3 regions of the Methylobacterium sp. C1 genome follow, and region 2 is predicted to be linked to each of the others. Evidence: predicted binding sites of a transcription regulator. Region 2 holds the regulator's gene; each other region holds the start of a gene.

Region 1 (5,843 bases), 1.8 Mb from region 2:
CGTGCGTGCCGGTTCTCGAAAGCCGCGGGCGGCCGGGGCAGTTCCGTCGCGCCTCGAAACCGGCCCGCGCCCGTGCTAGGCGCCCGGGATGCGCACCGAGCCCGCCGTCACCCTGCACACCGTCTGCGGCCTGGAGGAGCTGGCCGGCCACAGCGCGCGCGGCGTGAGCCACGTCCTGTCGCTGCTCGATCCCGGCACGTCGGAGCCCGCGGCCTTCACCGCCTACGGCGCCCACGCCCGCACGACCCTCCGGTTCCACGACTGCCTCGGTCCGGGCGAGGGCCTCGTCCCGCCGGAACCGGAGCACGTCGCGGCGATCCTCGATTTCGGGCGGTCCCTCGATGGCGCCGGCCATCTCCTGGTCCACTGCCATTACGGCCTGTCGCGCTCCACCGCGGCGCTGCTGACCCTGTTCGCGCAGGCCGAGCCGGACGCGCCCGCCGCCGCCCTGGTGGAGCGCCTCCACGCCCTGCGCGAGCCGGCCTGGCCGAACGCGCGCATGATCGGCTTCGCCGACGCGATGCTGGACCGGGACGGGGAACTCAGCGCGGCGGTGCGGCGGCTGCACGCCCTGCAGTTGCGGGTCCGCCCGCATCTCGCCGAGCTGCTGCGCGGGCTCGGCCGCGGCGCGGAGGTCGACGCCGCGCAGGCCCTGTGATGAGGAGCCCACCCCTCACTTGCCGGCCGGCGTGAAGCTCCCGTCCTTCCATACGTAGAGCACGTAGCCCTGCGCGGTGACGTCGCCCTTGGCGTCGAAGCCGACGGTGCCGAGCACGAGATCGAAGCGCTCGGTGTGCAGCGCCTGCGCGATGGGCCTCGGCTCGGTGGAGTGGGCGAAGTTGCCGGCCGCCACCAGGGCCTGCATGGCCGCGTACCCGTAGATCGTGGAGCCGGTGGGATCGACGCCCTCGGCCTTGAAGGCCTTCACGACGGCCGCGGCGGCGGGCTGCCGGCTCGGGTCGAGGTAGAAGGTCATCAGAACGCCGTTGCTCGCGGACCCGGCGATCTTGGCGAAGTCCGGCGTGGCGATCGCCGAGGTGCCGAACCATTGGGGGCGGAAGCCCCGGTCCGCCGCGATCTTCACGAGGCGGCCCATCTCGGCGGCGTCGCCGCCGTAGTAGACGACCTCGATCCCCGCGCTCTTGAGGCGGTCGGCCAGGGCGGCGTCGTCGGCGTCGCTCGGCGAGAACGACAGGAACAGCGCCTCGTTCACGCCGATGCGGTTGAGGTTGTCCTTGGTGGCGGCGGCGAGGCTGCGGGCCGCCGGCGTCTGGTCCTGGATCAGCGCGATCTTCCGGTCGCGGAACCGCTCGGCCAGCACGGCGGCGGACAGGCGGGCCTGATCGTCGTCGCGGCCGCAGACCCGGAAGATGTTCGGCAATCCCCGGTCGGTGAGCCGCGCCGCCACCGAGGCCGCGGTGATCATCACCACCCCGTTCTGCGCGTAGATGTCGGAGGCCGCGATGGAGGCGTTCGAGCAGACATGGCCGACGACGAGCCGGACGTTGGACCGGACGAAGTGGTTGGCCACCGCCATCGCGGTGTTCGAGTCGCAGGCATCGTCCTGCACGTCCAGGGTCACGGGCTGGCCGTCGAGGCCGCCCATGGCGTTGGCGTCCCGGGCCGCGGCCTCAACGCCGCGCAGGACCTGCTCGCCGACCGCCACGTAGGGGCCAGACCGCGGAACCGCCACGCCGATCACCACGTCGGCCGCCGCGCGGGAGGCCGGCAGGAGCGCGAGACACAGGCTCAGGGCGATCAGCGCGGGCCGGAGCGGCCCGCGGGCGGGGACGAAACGTCCGATCTTCATCGGGCTCTTCTGGGCATCCTTGCGCGACACGTCGGCGCGACGGCGGATGCGGCTCCGTAGCCTCGATCCCGCCCCGCACCCAGTGCCCATACGCGAGGACGCGCCGAAACGCGATTTTTTTCCGCGGCGGTCCTCTGGGCGACCCGGTGCCTGATTCCGGTGCCTACTTGGCGTAGGCGTAGGCCGTCGCCGCGGAGGCGACCGGTCCGGTGACGCCGTTGAAGGCGGTGAGGACCTTCTGGACCTCGGTGAAGGGCGCGTTCGACACGTAGATCAGGTCGCGGTTGCGCATCCGGAACGCCTGCGACACGAACAGGCTGTTGGGGTCGCGCATGTCGATCCGGTAGACCACCGGCACCAGAGGCGTGCCGAGCAGCTTCGAGCCGGGGCTGAGACGACGCACGACGCTGGCCGGCTCGAACCGGAAGATGAAGGTGCCGGCCGGGTCGGCGGCGAAGTCCGACAGGCCGCGCGCCTTGGCCAGCGCCTGCGCCAGCGTGATCCCGTCGGCCTGGAACGGCAGCTCGGTGCTGTTGCCCAGCGCGCCCACCGCGATGAAGGTCTGCGGGTCGCGCACCAGGGTCAGCACGTCGTTGGGCCGCAGGTAGATGTTCTCACGCGGGTTCGACACCACCGTGGTCAGCGGCACGGTCGCGGTCACCGGCCCGCGCGAGAGCCGCACGAAGGTCTCGTTGACCGGCGCGCGGTTGCCGCCGGCGGCGGCGATGACGTCGAGGATGCGGTCGCCGTGGCCCGAGAGCGGCAGGCGGGCGCCGGCGGCGCCCTCGCCGGTGACGGTGACGGCCTGGGAGATCGGGCGTGTGACCGAGACCAGCACCTGCGGCTGGATGGCCTTGCCGGCGAGCTCGTTCTCGATGAGCGCCTGGACGTCCTGGGTGCGGCGGCCGGCGACCTTGATGCGGCCGGCGTAGGGCACCGAGATGGCGCCGTCGCGCCCGACGGGCTGCTCGGGGATGAGGGCGGACTTGGAACCTGCGGAGAAGCGGTCGGCGACGAGGGGCCCGGAGAACAGGCCGCCGGACCCGGCTTCCCAGATGGAGACCGAGACCATGTCGCCGATGCCGATGACCGGCTCGGAGGAGGGGCGGTGGTCGCCGAAGGAGGCGAGCAGGCTGTCCAACGGCCGGCCGCGCAGGGCCTCGACCACGGAGGGAGTGACGTCGATGATCTCGTAGCGGGCGAGCAGGCCCCCGTCGGCCGTGGCGACCTCAGCCCCGGCCTGGATCGCGCTCGCCGTCGGACCCGCCGCGGGCAGGTACGTGCAGCCCGACATCGCCGTGACGGCGAGCAGGACGAGGGGAAGTTTGCGCATCCAGATGTTGCCCATCGGTATTGCCGAGCCCGTGCCTAGCCCATAGCGGCCCAGGTGTCCGTAGCGGGTGAGCCACACTCCGCCCGCCACGGCCGAGACTGCTAAGTCATCCTCGTTAAGCACAGCTTTTTCGGGGCACTGGAACGACAAATGCCGGGCGTATCGCCCGCGGCCGAAATATCGGGACACAAATCCGGACGCTGTCGGCGGTAACGGATCTGCCGATCGACGCCCAGGGCCGGCCGGACCGGGCGCGATCCGCTCGCTGCCCGTCACTGCCCCTGGGTCACCGCCGCGGTGATGTCGCCGTAGACGGCGCTGACGCGGGATACGTAGTAGCGGATGCTGCCCACCGCGACGATGAAGATCAGGCCACCGAGCAGGGCGTACTCCGTCGCGGTGGATCCGCGGAGGTCGCGGGCGAACCGTGCGGCCGCGGCCCGGATCCGACCCGACGGGGCGGACGCCGCCCAGGATCGCACAGCGCGCAGCCCCGCTCCGTCGCCGCCCGGCTCTTCCATGGTCGAACGCGCCTTCCAGTCCCACTGTCCGCGTGACATCACGCGCTCCGAACGCTGGTACCCGAGCCCGATTGCCGCCGGCTTAACGAAGTGTTCGAAACAGGGGATCGGGCCGAGTCCGGGCGGGATAGGCACCGCCCGGCACGGTGACGGGGCGCCCGCGAGGGCGCGCCCGTGACGGCTCAGGCGTGGCCGGCCTTATGGCGCAGGTCGTCGATCCGCTTCGAGGCCTCGGCCTTGTCGAGGTCGGGGTCGAACGCCTTCGGCTCCTTCGCCTCCTCCGACAGCGTCTTCAGATAGGAGGCCTGCGCGCCGGTCATCGGCTCGCCGCCGGTCGTCCACTGGTCCGGATCCTTGATCTGGTTCGACACGTCCTTCGGGTCGGTCTTGGGGTTCTCCGGCGCGTCCTGGCGCGCTCCGGAATCCCGGCCCGCCTTCGAGGTCGCCTTCGCGGTGGTGGTGGCCATGCGACTGATGTTCCCTGATTGTTCGCGTTCTGGGGCATCAACGCGGCCGGCCGCGCCCCGGTTCCTGCGGCCGCGGCGGCGCCGTCGGGCGCGGCGATCTTCCCTTCCTCGCGCCCGCTCCGCATGATTGCGACGCGCGGCGCCCCCGGCGCACCTCGGAGGCACGGTGATCCGGATGACGTCCCAATCACAGCCGACGCCCGATGCCCGGACGGCCGCTCAAGTGCTCGTGGTCATGGGTGTCTCGGGGTCCGGGAAGAGTACCGTGGCGGCGCTGATCGCCGAGAAGCTCGGCTGGATCTTCGTGGACGGCGACAGCTTCCACACACCGGAGCATGTGGCGAAGATGCGCGCGGGCCACGCCCTCGACGACGCGGACCGCGCGCCCTGGCTCGCCCGGATCGCGACCTGGATCCAGCAGCGCCTCGACGCCGGCGAGTCCGGCGTGGTCGTCTGCTCGGCCCTCAGGCGCGCGTACCGGGACGTCCTGACCCGGGGCAGCCGGCGCGTTCGCCTCGTCTACCTCGACGGCGACAAGGCCCTGATCGCCCGGCGCCTCGCGGAGCGCCAGGGCCATTTCATGTCGCCGGTCCTCCTCGACAGCCAGTTCGCGACCCTCGAGGTCCCGGGGGCCGACGAGCACCCGATCACCATCGGGATCCTCGAGCCGCCCGAGGCGATTGCCGACCGGGTCGTGGCGGAACTCGCCGCCGCGGCGCGCCGGGATCCGGGCAGGGAGTGACGCGATGACAGCAGAAGCCGGCAAGGCCGCGGGGATCGCGCTGGTGATCTCCGACGTCGACGGCACCCTGGTGACCGGCGACAAGCGCCTGACCGCGGCGACGGTGGCGGCCGTGCGCCGCCTGCGCGCGGCCGGGATCGGCTTCAGCATCGCCTCGGCGCGGCCCCCGATCGGCCTGCGGAGCCTCGTGGCGGAACTCGGCCTCGACCTGCCGATGGGGGCCTTCAACGGCGCGAGCGTCGTCCGGCCAGACCTGTCGATCATCGAGGAGCGGACCATTCCCGAGGCGGCGGCCCGGTCGGCCCTCGACCGGCTCCTGGCCGAGGGGCTGGATGTGTGGGTCTTCGCCGACGGCGCGTGGTGCCTGCGCGACCCGGACGGTCCCTACACCGACCTGGAGCGCCGCACGATCGGCGCGGAGCCCCGGGTCGTGGCGGATCTCGGCACGCTCACGGGATCGGCCGCCAAGATCGTCGGCGTCAGCCGCGACCACGCCCACCTCGCGGCCTGCGAGACGCGCATCGCCGCGGCACTGGCAGGCCGGGCCACCGTCCACCGCTCGCAGGCCTACTATCTCGACGTGACTCCGCCCGATCTCGACAAGGGTCGCTTCGTCGCCTGGATGAGCGCGCACCTCGCCATCCCGCGCGAGCGGATCGCCACCTTCGGCGATGCCGGGAACGACCGCCCGATGTTCGCGCAGAGCGGCTACGCGGTGGCGATGGGCAATGCCGAGGCGAGCGTCCAGGCGGCCGCGAGCGCGGTCACGGACAGCAACGACGCCGACGGGTTCGCCCGCGCGGTCGAGCGCCTCATCCTCCCCTGACCGGCCGACCGCGTCCGCGCGCCGCCCTGTGGCGCGCGGATCACAAGCGGGCCCGTCGCCCCGGTCGCCCACAGGCTGCCGAACCGGGGCCGCTTTCCGGCCTCATTTCCCCGTGACCTAGCTTGACCACAGAACAAGCAGCAC
Region 2 (5,843 bases):
CCGTCGTAGCGCGGGGCGCGCCCCTCCGCGCGGGCGGTCTCGCGCATCTGCGCGAGTTCCTCGGCGGTGGCGTAGCAGTGATAGGCGCGGCCCGCGGCCAGCAGCTCCTCGGCCACGGCGCGGTGGCGCTCGGCGCGGGCGAACTGGAAGACCACGTCGCCGTCCCAGTCGAGGCCGAGCCAGGACAGGCCGTCGAGGATCGCGTCGATCGCGCCCTTGGTGGAGCGCTCCCGGTCGGTATCCTCGATGCGCAGCAGCATCTTCCCGCCGGTGTGGCGGGCGTAGAGCCAGTTGAACAAAGCCGTGCGGGCCCCGCCGATGTGCAGGTAGCCGGTGGGCGAGGGGGCGAAGCGCGTGACGACGGCTGAGGACATCGGTCCGGTATGTTCCGGGGCTGGTCGCGGACGGAGCGCGACGGACGGCGAAGGGGCGGCGGAGCGGCGAGGGGCTCGACAGGGCGCCCGTAGCACGAAGAGCCGGCTGTAGCACGGGCCGGCGGATGCGTTAAGAATCGCCCGCAGAATCGCTCGGCCCCGACGACAGGTCGCGCGGAGCGGGGCGGCGGCGATGCGGCGGATCGGCGCGAGGCGGGCGGGCGGCGCGGTGGCGCTGATCGGCCCGCGCGTCCGAGCCCTCCCGCCCGCCCTACCGGCGCTCCGCGGCTGGGTCGCCGCCGGTCTCGCCCGCGAGGCCGAGCAGCGCCGGCTGTTCCCCTGGCTGGCAGTGGCCTTCGGCGGCGGGATCCTGGTCTACTTCGCGGCGGCCGACGGCGCGCCGAGCCTGGCCGCGCCCCTGATCGCGGCCGCCTTCGCGCTGGCGCCGGTTCCCGTCCTCGGCGCGCGGCCGGCGGCCCTGGCGGCGGCGCTCGCGGTGGCGGCCGCGCTCCTCGGCTTCGCGGCGGCGACCTGGCGGGTCACGCAGGTCGCCGCGCCGATCCTGACGCGCACCACGATCGGTCCGCTCGTCGGAACGGTCGAGGCCCTGGACGAGCGCGAGGTCGGCGCCCGGCTGGTGATCCGGGTGGAGAGCTTCGCCGGCCTCGCGCCCGAGGCGCGGCCCGCCCGGGTGCGGGTCTCGTTCCGCAAGACGCCGATCCCGCGCCCCGGGGACGTCGTCGCCGCCACGGCGCGGCTGCTGCCGCCCCCGGAGGCGGCCCGGCCCGGCGGCTACGACTTCGCCCGGGACGCCTACTTCCAGGGGATCGGCGCGGTGGGCTCGCTGGTCGGCGCGGTCACCGTCCGGGCGCCGTCCGAGCCGCCGCCGCTGGGCCTGCGGCTCGCCGCGGCGCTGGACGCGGCCCGCAACGGGCTCACGCGCCGGATCGCGGAGGCCGCCGGCGGCCAGGCGGGCGCGGTGGCGGCGGCCCTGGTGACCGGCAAGCGCGGCCTCATCGGACCGGCGACCAACGACGCGCTCCGCGCCGCGGGCATCTACCACGTGGTGTCGATCTCGGGCCTCCACATGGTGCTGGCCGCCGGCGTGGTGTTCTGGCTGGTGCGGGCGGTCCTCGCCGCGGTGCCGCTCTGCGCGCTCCTCTGGCCGATCAAGAAGATCGCGGCCGGCTTCGCCATGGTCGGCGTCACCGCCTACTGCGCCTTCTCGGGCTGGGACATCGCGGCCGAGCGCTCGCTGATCATGACCCTGATCATGCTGGGCGCGATCCTGGTGGACCGGCCGGCCCTGTCGATGCGCAACCTCGCCCTCGCGGCGCTGATCGCGCTCGCCCGGGAGCCGGAGGGCCTGCTCGGCCCGAGCTTCCAGATGTCCTTCGGCGCCGTGGCCGGGCTGATCGCCTGCGCCCGGCTGATCGACGGGCGGCTGTTCGTGCGCCCCGGGGCCGGGCGGATCGGCCGCCTCGTCGGCACCGGCCTCTCGGCGATCACCGGGACCCTGGCCACGACCCTTGTGGCGCAGGTCGCGACGGCCCCCTTCGCCACCTACCACTTCCAGACGGTCCAGCCCTTCGGCCTCGTCGGCAACGCCCTGACCCTGCCGCTCGTCTCCCTGGTGGTGATGCCCGCCGCGGTGATCGGCTGCCTCGCCTATCCCTTCGCCCTCGACCGGCCGGTCTGGTGGCTGATGGGGCAGGCGGTGGCCGGCATGCTGGCGATCTCGGACTGGATCGCCGGGTTCGAGCGGGCGAGCCTGGTGCTGCCGGCCTTCGGCGCCGCGGCGCTGACCCTGCTGACCGCGGGCTTGCTGCTGGCGACGCTGCCGGCCTCCCGCCTGCGCTGGCTCGCCGTGCCGCCGGTCCTGCTCGGCCTCGTCCTCGCGGCCCGGCCCGACCGCTACGACCTCTACGTCGACCGGCAGGGCGCGGGAGCGGCGGTGCGGGGTCCGGACGGGCGGCTCGCGGCCCTCGGAAGCCCCTCCGGCTTCGTCCTCGAGCAGTGGCTGAAGGCGGACGGTGACGGGCGGCGGCCCGCGGCGCTCATCGTCCGGTCGGGCAGCGGGCGCTGCGACCGGCTCGGCTGCACCGCCCGGCTGCCGGACGGGCGGGCGGTCGCCCTCGTCCGGGACAGGCGGGCCTTCCCGGAGGACTGCGCCCGCGCCGCGGTGCTGATCACCTTCCTCGCGGCGCCGCCGACCTGCACGGGCCCCCTGGTGATCGATCGGCAAGTCCTCGCCGCCCGCGGGGCCGTGGCCCTCCGGGCCGACGGCGACGGCTTCGCCGCGCGCTTCGCCCGGGACGACGGGCGCGCCGTGCCCTGGCGGCCGGCCCCGGGACGCGATCCGGGACCGCCGCGGCCGGTCACCGCGGAGGACGGGGCCGCCGCGCCGGGCGGAGACCTCGCTCCCGGCGACGCGCCGGCCGAGCCGCTTCAGTAGCGGCGGACGAGGCTGACGAGGCGGCCCTGGATCCGGACCCGGTCGGGCCCGAGCACGCGGGTCTCGTAGGCCGGGTTGGCGGCCTCCAGGGCGATCGAGGAGCCGCGGCGGCGCAGGCGCTTGAGCGTCGCCTCCTCGTCGTCGATCAGCGCCACGATGATGTCGCCGGTATTGGCGGTGTCCTGCTTGCGGATGACCACGAGGTCGCCGTCCAGGATCCCGGCCTCGACCATCGAGTCGCCGCGCACCTCGAGGGCGTAGTGCTCGCCGCCGGCCACGAAGTCCGGCGACAGGGTGATGGCGTGGCTCTGGTTCTGGATCGCCGAGACGGGCGTACCGGCCGCGATCCGGCCCATGACGGGGATCGAGATGGCCCGGCCGGACTCGTCGATCATCCGCGTGCTCGCCGGGGCCGGCGGCTGCTTGGACTTGCCGCCCTCGACCACGCTCGGCGTGAAGCGGCGCGGCTCGGCGGGGGTCTGGGGCGCCGGCGCGGCCTGCGTCAGGCTCTCGGGGATGCGGATCACCTCGATGGCGCGCGCCCGATTCGGCAGGCGCCGGAGAAAGCCGCGCTCCTCCAGCGCCGTGATCAGCCGGTGGATGCCGGATTTCGACTTGAGGTCGAGGGCATCCTTCATCTCGTCGAACGACGGCGGGACGCCGCATTCCTGCATCCGGCTCTGGATGAATCGCAGGAGGTCCAGCTGCTTGCGCGTGAGCATCGACGGGGGACTCGCGGCTTGGCGGACCGCCACGTGACGGTCTCCGAAACAAATCACGAACAGGTTAAACGTTCCGCAAGTGTTCCGCAAGAGCGGCACCGCCACGCTCTGGGGCGGCGCAGCCAAATTGGCGGGCAACTCGCCATCGCTAACTGGCGGAGGGCAGAAAAATCTGATGCCATTCCACAGTTTGGGGGACCCGCATTGCGGACCTTGATCGCGCAGGTCCGGCATCGCCAGTTATAAGTAACTCGTTGTACGGCAGTAATTTTTTGCGGACCATGCACATTGCGGTCGGCCGAATGCGGACCCTATTGCGGACCCTGCGGCGTGAGGCGTCGGTCAGTCGCTGCGATCGGTGTCCGTGGGATCAAGGCGCGGACCGAATGCCGTCCCATCCGAGGACATGAGTTCTGTTGCCGCAACGGCTACGGCACGTGCCGCTTCGGCATCGAGCCCTTCATTTTTCTGTAACTGCTGCGCAGCCTCGGCCGCTCGTTTATATTGGAAAGCAATAGCTTTAGCCATCTGATTGAGCTCGGTCACGGTGTCCGCACCAATGACTTTGATGCGCTCAAAGGCCAGCAGGCTAAGCAAGATCGCTCGCAAGAGCTGAACATCAAGTTCTACTTCGCCACCTTGCTGTCGACCTTTATCGCCTCGACCCGTCAGAATGTAATCTATTGACGCATTCCGAGCATATGATGCGGCCACCGCCTCTGCATAAGGCACTGAGTTACGCGATCTCCACTTTGATATGTTTTGTCTAGTGGTGCGAAGAACATCGGCCAAGGCGGTATCTGTATCGACATCATATATCTCTTTCATCCGATCAAGGACAGCATCAGCATTTATCTGTTGCGCTTGGTTGGATGACGACACCGGCAGCCCTCGATCGATGGGAGTTGACATAATGGCTACAGGGGTGTTTCCATTTCGGTTACAAAACCGGAGCCTATCATGGACATCGTGTTGCACGATACCGTGCAAGCTTATGAGGCCGAATACGCACGTGTGCGTTCTGTCCTCATCGCACAGGGCAGCTCGCTCAATACGTATCTGAAGACCCGCGGCATCTGTCGCCAGCTCGCCTACAGAGCGCTGAAGGGGCGGTCTCTTGGTCGCAAGGCCATAGCCCTTAGGACGCAGATTATCCGGGACGTGCTGGATACGGCGGCCTGAAATGGAGGACTGGGTCACCGCCTCCGAAGTGGCTCAGGCTGCTGGCATTTCTGAACGCAAGGTTCGGCACGCTCTAGGGCGGATCGGCTCCGGGAAGGCGCAGACCTGGCGCGGATCGCGCCTCAACGTTCGCATGTGCCACGGGCGCGGTGGACAGGCTGGAGCTTCGTGGCGCGTTCTGGCAACGAGCCTCCCGCCCGAACTTCAGCTCCGCATTGAAGCCGCGGAAACGCGTGTTGAAGGGCTGTTGAACCCGTCCGCGAGAGCCGTTCAAGCGGCCGAGTGGTGGGCTTACTTCCTTCGTCCGGCTCTCGCCCATCCGAAGGGCTCGCGCGAACGCCGATCCGTCATGGAGGCGCTGGCAGGCGTTGAGGTGTGCGGCCCGGACGGACGTTGGTTCGTCCCGAGCCTTCGGGACATCGAGCGCAAGGTCAGCAAGGCGACGGCCTCCGGCATCCGCGGCCTCGTGCGCAAGCGGCGCGAGGTGAAGCCGGAGAGCCTACCGATCATCACCCGTCGCTGGGATGCCGCGACTGTCGCCCTGGATGATGATACCCGCGAGCGGATCGCCGGAACGATCCAACGGTACATCCGCGCCCTCTGGGGCAATGGCACGAGCTACAGCGGCGTCGTGCGCCTAGCATCCGAGCGCCTGGCCGAGCTGACGGCCCAGGCGGGCATCGGAGACTACGAAGCCAACCTGTCGGCCTGCCGGCTCCCGAAGCACGTCATCGAGGCCGGCCGGGATGCTCGTCGCGTCCACGGATACCGCACCAACACGAAGGAATGGGACAACGCCCGGCCGCGGGTGCGGCTCACCTCTGCCGGTCTCGCGCCCATGGAGGTGGTCTACGGCGACGTGCACCACTTCGATGTGTACGTGCGGCGGCAGGATGGCTCACTCGCGACACCCAAAGGCATCGCTTGGCTCGATGCAGCGAACCGCCGCCTGCGCTTGGACCTCGTGCTGTGCGAGCCCGGCACCGCGGTCCGCAACGCTGATCTGATCCGCAGCTTCGTTGCCATGACTCAGGATCCGCACTGGGGCATGCCGGCTCACCTCTACCTCGACAACGGCTCGGAGTACGCCTTCGCCGACTTCGTGCGCGA
Region 3 (5,843 bases), 500 kb from region 2:
GATTCGCCAGCACCTCGGCGGGCGTCCCCTGCGCGATGATCTCGCCGCCGTGGATGCCGGCGCCCGGCCCGACATCGACCACGTAATCGGCCTGCAGGATCGCGTCCTCGTCGTGCTCGACCACGATCACCGAGTTGCCGAGGTCGCGCAGGCGCTTGAGCGTGCCGAGCAGCCGCTCGTTGTCGCGCTGGTGCAGGCCGATCGAGGGCTCGTCCAGCACGTAGAGCACGCCGGTCAGCCCCGAGCCGATCTGCGAGGCGAGCCGGATGCGCTGGCTCTCGCCGCCCGAGAGCGAGCCGGAGCCGCGGGCGAGCGTCAGGTATTCCAGGCCGACATCCACCAGGAAGGTCAGCCGGTCGCGGATCTCTTTCAGGATCCGGACCGCGATCTCGTTCTGCTTGGCGGTCAGCTTCTCCGGCAGCTCCGAGAACCAGCGGTGCGCCTCGCTCACCGAGAGGGCCGTGACGTCGGCGATGTCCGCCATGGCGACCTTCACGGCGAGCGCCTCGGGCTTCAGCCGCTTGCCGCCGCAGGCGGCGCAGGGCGTCTCGCTCATGAAGCGCCCGATCTCCTCCCGGACGGCGTCCGAGTCGCTCTCCTTGTAGCGGCGCTCCAGGTTCGGGATCACGCCCTCGAACGGCTTGTTGACCGTGTACTTGCGCAACCCGTCGTCGTAGGCGAAGCGGATCGACTGCTTGCCCGAGCCGTAGAGCACGATGGCGCGGGCGGTCTCCGACAGGCTCTGCCAGGGGAGGCCCGTCTTGAAGCCGAAATGCTCGGCCAGCGCCTCCAGGGTCTGGCCGTAATAGGGCGAGGTCGACTTCGCCCAGGGGCCGACCGCGCCGCGCTTCAGGCTCAGGGCCGGGTCGGAGATCACCAGCTCGGGATCGATCCGCATCTCGTGGCCGATGCCGCTGCAGGTCGGGCAGGCGCCGAACGGGTTGTTGAACGAGAACAGACGCGGCTCGATCTCCGCGATGGTGAAGCCCGAGACCGGGCAGGCGAACCGCGACGAGAAGGTGATGGTCCGGGGCGCCTCGCCCTCGGGGGCGTCGGCGAACACGATCTCGGCGACGCCGTCGGCGAGCTCCAGCGCCGTCTCGAAGGATTCGGCGAGGCGCGAGCCGATATCGGCGCGGACCACGATCCGGTCGACCACCACGTCGATGTCGTGCTTGAACTTCTTGTCGAGCTTGGGCACGTCGTCGATGGCGTAGTACTCGCCGTTCACGCGCAGACGCTGGAAGCCCTTCTTCTGGTACTCGGCGATTTCCTTGCGGTACTCGCCTTTCCGCCCGCGGACCACCGGCGCGAGCAGGTAGAGCCGGGTCTTCTCCGGCAGCTCCAGCACGCGGTCGACCATCTGCTGGACGGTCTGGCTCTCGATCGGCAGGCCGGTGGCCGGCGAGTAGGGGATGCCGACCCGCGCCCAGAGCAGGCGCATGTAGTCGTAGATCTCGGTGACCGTCCCCACGGTGGAGCGGGGATTCTTGGAGGTGGTCTTCTGCTCGATGGAGATGGCCGGCGACAGCCCGTCGATCTGGTCGACGTCGGGCTTCGACATCATCTCCAGGAACTGGCGAGCGTAGGCCGAGAGCGACTCGACGTAGCGGCGCTGCCCCTCGGCGTAGATCGTGTCGAAGGCGAGCGACGACTTGCCCGAGCCCGAGAGCCCGGTGAACACGACGAGCTTGTCCCGGGGGATGGTCAGGTCGACGTTCTTGAGATTGTGCTCCCGGGCGCCGCGGATCGCGATGACCCGCCGGTCCTCGACGGGGGCCGGCGCGGCGTCGAACAGGGCCTCCAGCCTGGCGTCGATGGCGGCCTCGGTCCGGGCCGCGGGCGCCTCGCCCTTCGCGCGGGCCTGTCTGGGCAGGGCCGCCTTCGTTGAGCCTGCCTTCGTCGAGGCTGTCTTGAGGGGCGCCTTGGGAGCGGCTTTGGCGGCGCCGGCGCGGCTTGCGACACGACTTCCAGCTTGGGCTTTGGCCATGAGGGCGGCGGTCTTTCGAGGCGTCGACGCGGTCAGAGTCGGATTCGCGCGCGGGCCAGCCGCCGCACCGGCCTCATGTCGAGCCCGCGGGGGCTCACGGCAAGATGCGGCCGGCGGGACGCAGGCCCGTCATGCGCCGCCCTTGCTAGAACGAAACGCGTACGTCGGCAACCGCTCGGTGAACGCGCAGCCGTCTTTGCGCGCGCAGCGAAGCAATCCGGATGGCGCCACGCTGACGAGCCGCGCGCCGGGCCCCTTCGCTGCGCGGGCGACGACGTGCAGCCAACGGCCGCGATCGGAGTCCGGCGGCCCCGGGTTCGCCGGACCTCGATTCGCCAAACCTTGGCCCACCTTCGGTGTTGCACCGCGGGAGTTGAGATCCACATTGCCCAATCCCGCCCACAGATCCAAGTCCCGACAGGCATCGATGCCAGCGCTCGACCTGACCGATCCGGTTGCCATCCCGGGGGCCGACGACCGGGCCGCGGCCCGGCAGAGGCTGTCCACCCGGCTGCTGTTCCTGATCGTCGGCATCGCCAACGCCACCTGGGCGCCCCTGGTGCCGCTGGTGAAGGACCGCGCCGGCCTCGACGCGGCGGGGCTCGGCCTGCTGCTCCTCACCTTCGGCGTCGGCTCGATCCTGGCAATGCCGAGCGCCGGGGCCGCGGCCGCGCGGCTCGGCTTCCGGCCGGTCCTGCTCGCCGGCACGCTGGCCCTCGGCCTCGCCCTCCCGGTGCTGGCCGCGGCCTCGGGGCTCGTGACGCTCACCCTGGGGCTGCTGCTGTTCGGGGCCGGGATGGGGGCGGTGGACTGCGTCATGAACCTGCAGGCGGTCGCGGTGGAGCGCCGGAGCGGGCACCCGATGATGTCGGGCTTCCACGGCCTCTACAGCCTCGGCTGCATCCTGGGGGCGCTGATCGCCAGCGGCCTGCTGGCGGCGGGCCTCGGCGCGGGCTGGAGCGTGCTTCTCCTGTCCGCCGGCATCGCGGCCCTGTTCGCCGCCGCCTGGCCCGGCATCCTGCCGCCGGACAGGGGAGGGGCGCGCGGCGGCCCCGCCTTCGCGCTGCCCCGCGGCCCGGTGCTGGTCCTGGGGCTGCTCTGCTTCGTGGTGTTCCTCACCGAGGGCTCGGCCCTCGACTGGAGCGCGGTCTTCCTGATCCAGCAGCGGGGGCTCGATCCGGCCTGGGCGGCGCTCGGCTACGCGGCCTTCTCGGTGACGATGACGGTCGGCCGGCTCGCGGGCGACCGGGTCGTGGCCCGGCTCGGGCGCCGGAGCGTGGTCGTCCTCGGCGGCCTGCTGGCGGCCGTCGGCCTCGCGCTCTCGGTCCTCGTCCCGGCCTGGGAGGCGGCACTCGCCGGCTACGCGCTGGTCGGGGCGGGCTGCGCCAACATCGTCCCGGTCCTGTTCACGGCGGCCGGCCGCCAGAGGGCGATGGCCGAGAGCGTGGCGGTGCCGGCGGTGACGACGCTGGGCTATGCCGGGGTGCTGGCGGGCCCGGCCCTGATCGGCTTCGCCGCGCAGGCGCTCGGCCTTCCCGCGGCGCTCCTGATCGTGGCGGCCCTGCTCGTCGGCGTGGCGGCGGCCGGGCGCTCCCTGCGGGTCTGACCTCAACCCTCCGCGTTGCGCGCCATGAAGCTGGCCGGCGTCCCGTCCTCCGGGTTCACGAAGATGATGTCGGTCGGCGCCCGGCGGGGCGTGTCGATCGACAGGAACACCACCGGGTCCCCGGGCTCGAGCGCCGGCATCGCGTGGACCGTGCCCTTCTCGAAGAACAGGAGCTGGCCGGGGCCGAACGCGGTCACCGCGGCGGGATCGCGCATCCAGAAGGTGCCCCGGCCCGAGAGGCAGTAGAGGTACTCGTCGCAGGTGGCGTGGTAGTGCGGCGGCGTCGGCCGGTAGACCCGGAACACCCGGGCGCTCGCGGCCTCCCGGTCGGTCAGGTAGGTGTCGACCAGGAGGGTCCCGGCGCTGTCGGGCAGCGCCGCCGCCAGTGCCGCCACGTCGAAGATCCCGGTCCCCGCCGCCTCCGTCATCGCGTCCTCACTCCGAGAAGCCTTCGAGCACGATCTTGCCCCTGGCGCGCCCGCTCTCGATCAGGCCGTGGGCGCGCCGGAGATTCGCGGCGTCGATCCGCCCGTAATGCTCTCCCAGGGTGGTGCGCAGGCGGCCCGAATCAATGAGGCGGGCGACCTCGTCGAGGAGCGCGCCCTGGGCAGCGATGTCGGCGGTGGCGAACATCGAGCGGGTGAACATGAACTCCCAGTGCAGCGACAGGCTCTTGCGCTTGAGGAGCCCGACATCGAGGCGCTCCGGATCGTCGATCAGGGCGAGGCGGCCCTGCGGGGCGATGAGCTCGACGATCGCGGCGAGGTGCGCGTCGGTGTTGGTCGTGGAGAAGACGAGGCCCGGCGCGCCGAGCCCCAGGGCCGCCACCTCGGCCGCCAGGGGCTTGGAATGGTCGACCACGTGGTGGGCGCCGAGGTCCCGGCACCAGGCCGCCGTCTCGGGCCGCGACGCGGTGGCGATCACGGTGAGGTCGGTGAGTTCCCGGGCGAGCTGGATGGCCACCGATCCGACGCCCCCCGCGCCGCCGACGATCAGGATCGCCGGGGCGGCGCCCGGAACCGGCTTGCCCGTGTCGAGCCGGTCGAACAGCGTCTCCCAGGCGGTGATCGCGGTGAGCGGCAGGGCGGCGGCCTGCGCCCAGTCGAGGCGCGCGGGCTTGCGCCCGACGATGCGGGCATCGACGCAGTGGAACTGGGCGTTCGTCCCCGGCCGGGTGAGGTCGCCCGCGTAGAACACCGCGTCGCCCGCGGCGAAGCCCTGGACCTCCGCGCCGGCGGCGACGACGGTGCCGGCCGCGTCCCAGCCGAGCACCTTGGCGCCGCCGGCCTCCGGCTCGGCCCGCCGCCGGACCTTGGTGTCGACGGGGTTCACCGAGACCGCCTCGACCTTCACCAGCAGGTCCAGCGGGCCGGGCGCCGGCTGGGGCAGGTCGAGGTCGACCAGGGCTTCGGGATCGGTGATCGGCAGGGACTTGCGGTAGCCGACGGCGCGCATGGTGATCTCCTCGGGCTGTCGCCGCAGGAGATGCCGCCCGCCTTCACGGGCCGCAAGTACGCACATAAAACGCCGCTAGTGCCGGAAACCATACCGTCGGAGACGCCCATGCCCCGCACCCGCCGCCACACGGGGGCCTGCAGCCCCGGCTGCGCCGTCGAGGCGACGCTCCGGCTCATCGACGGCAAGTGGAAGGGCGTGATCCTCTATCACCTGCTGGAGGGAACCCTGCGGTTCAACGAGATCCGGCGGCGCCTCGCCAGCGTGACCCAGCGCATGCTCACGAACCAGTTGCGCGAAATGGAAGCCGACGGCCTGATCACCCGGACGGTCTATGCCGAGGTTCCCCCGAAGGTCGAATACAGCCTGACCGAGCGGGGGCGGTCCCTCGAGCCGGTCATCCGCGCGCTGAAGACCTGGGGAGATCTGCACGTCGAATTGGCAGATGCGGCCCAAAACGCCGCCTGATTGGGCAGACCGGTCCCGGATCCGCGCGAGACCCATAACCGGATTTTTATGACTTGGCCGGAAGGTGGCGCGTCTCCTGCCGGACGGTTCCAGATCTTCCGATGCCGATCCTCGCCTCGCTCCGCGCCCGCATCCTGGCGGTGGCGCTCGCCCCGTGCCTCGCCTTCGCGGGGGCGGCCGGCCTCGCCGTGTCGGACCAGTGGGCGCGGCGGGCCGAGATGGACCGGGTTGAGGGCCTGGTCGGCCTCGCCTCCCGGATCAGCGCCTTCGTGCACGAGGCCCAGCGGGAGCGCGGGGCCTCGAGCCTGTTCCTGGGCGCGCAGG

The links. Region 2 encodes LexA, which represses DNA repair genes until DNA is damaged. Its sites were predicted from a motif close to TGTTCNNNNTGTGTTCNG; they were not measured.
Region 1: the regulator LexA is predicted to act here: its motif matches at 4,140-4,157, upstream of BKE41_RS19910 (DUF3072 domain-containing protein).
Region 3: the regulator LexA is predicted to act here: its motif matches at 2,137-2,154, upstream of uvrA (excinuclease ABC subunit UvrA).

The regions. Positions count from the first base shown of each region.
Region 1 is NZ_CP017640.1:4,303,730-4,309,572, forward strand. Features, by position in the region: gene BKE41_RS19890 (protein-tyrosine-phosphatase) at 89-658, shown strand; gene BKE41_RS19895 (branched-chain amino acid ABC transporter substrate-binding protein) at 674-1,810, opposite strand; gene BKE41_RS19900 (polysaccharide biosynthesis/export family protein) at 1,974-3,143, opposite strand; gene BKE41_RS19905 (hypothetical protein) at 3,416-3,703, opposite strand; gene BKE41_RS19910 (DUF3072 domain-containing protein) at 3,847-4,131, opposite strand; gene BKE41_RS19915 (gluconokinase) at 4,307-4,873, shown strand; gene BKE41_RS19920 (Cof-type HAD-IIB family hydrolase) at 4,878-5,699, shown strand.
Region 2 is NZ_CP017640.1:2,469,842-2,475,684, reverse strand. Features, by position in the region: gene gltX (glutamate--tRNA ligase) at 1-374, opposite strand, end outside; gene BKE41_RS11390 (ComEC/Rec2 family competence protein) at 568-2,829, shown strand; gene lexA (transcriptional repressor LexA) at 2,823-3,551, opposite strand; gene BKE41_RS30265 (helix-turn-helix domain-containing protein) at 3,894-4,433, opposite strand; gene BKE41_RS11380 (hypothetical protein) at 4,512-4,733, shown strand; gene BKE41_RS11375 (Mu transposase C-terminal domain-containing protein) at 4,735-5,843, shown strand, end outside.
Region 3 is NZ_CP017640.1:1,973,875-1,979,717, reverse strand. Features, by position in the region: gene uvrA (excinuclease ABC subunit UvrA) at 1-1,990, opposite strand, end outside; gene BKE41_RS09200 (MFS transporter) at 2,418-3,596, shown strand; gene BKE41_RS09195 (cupin domain-containing protein) at 3,599-4,024, opposite strand; gene BKE41_RS09190 (zinc-binding alcohol dehydrogenase family protein) at 4,032-5,051, opposite strand; gene BKE41_RS09185 (helix-turn-helix domain-containing protein) at 5,160-5,519, shown strand; gene BKE41_RS09180 (nitrate- and nitrite sensing domain-containing protein) at 5,621-5,843, shown strand, end outside.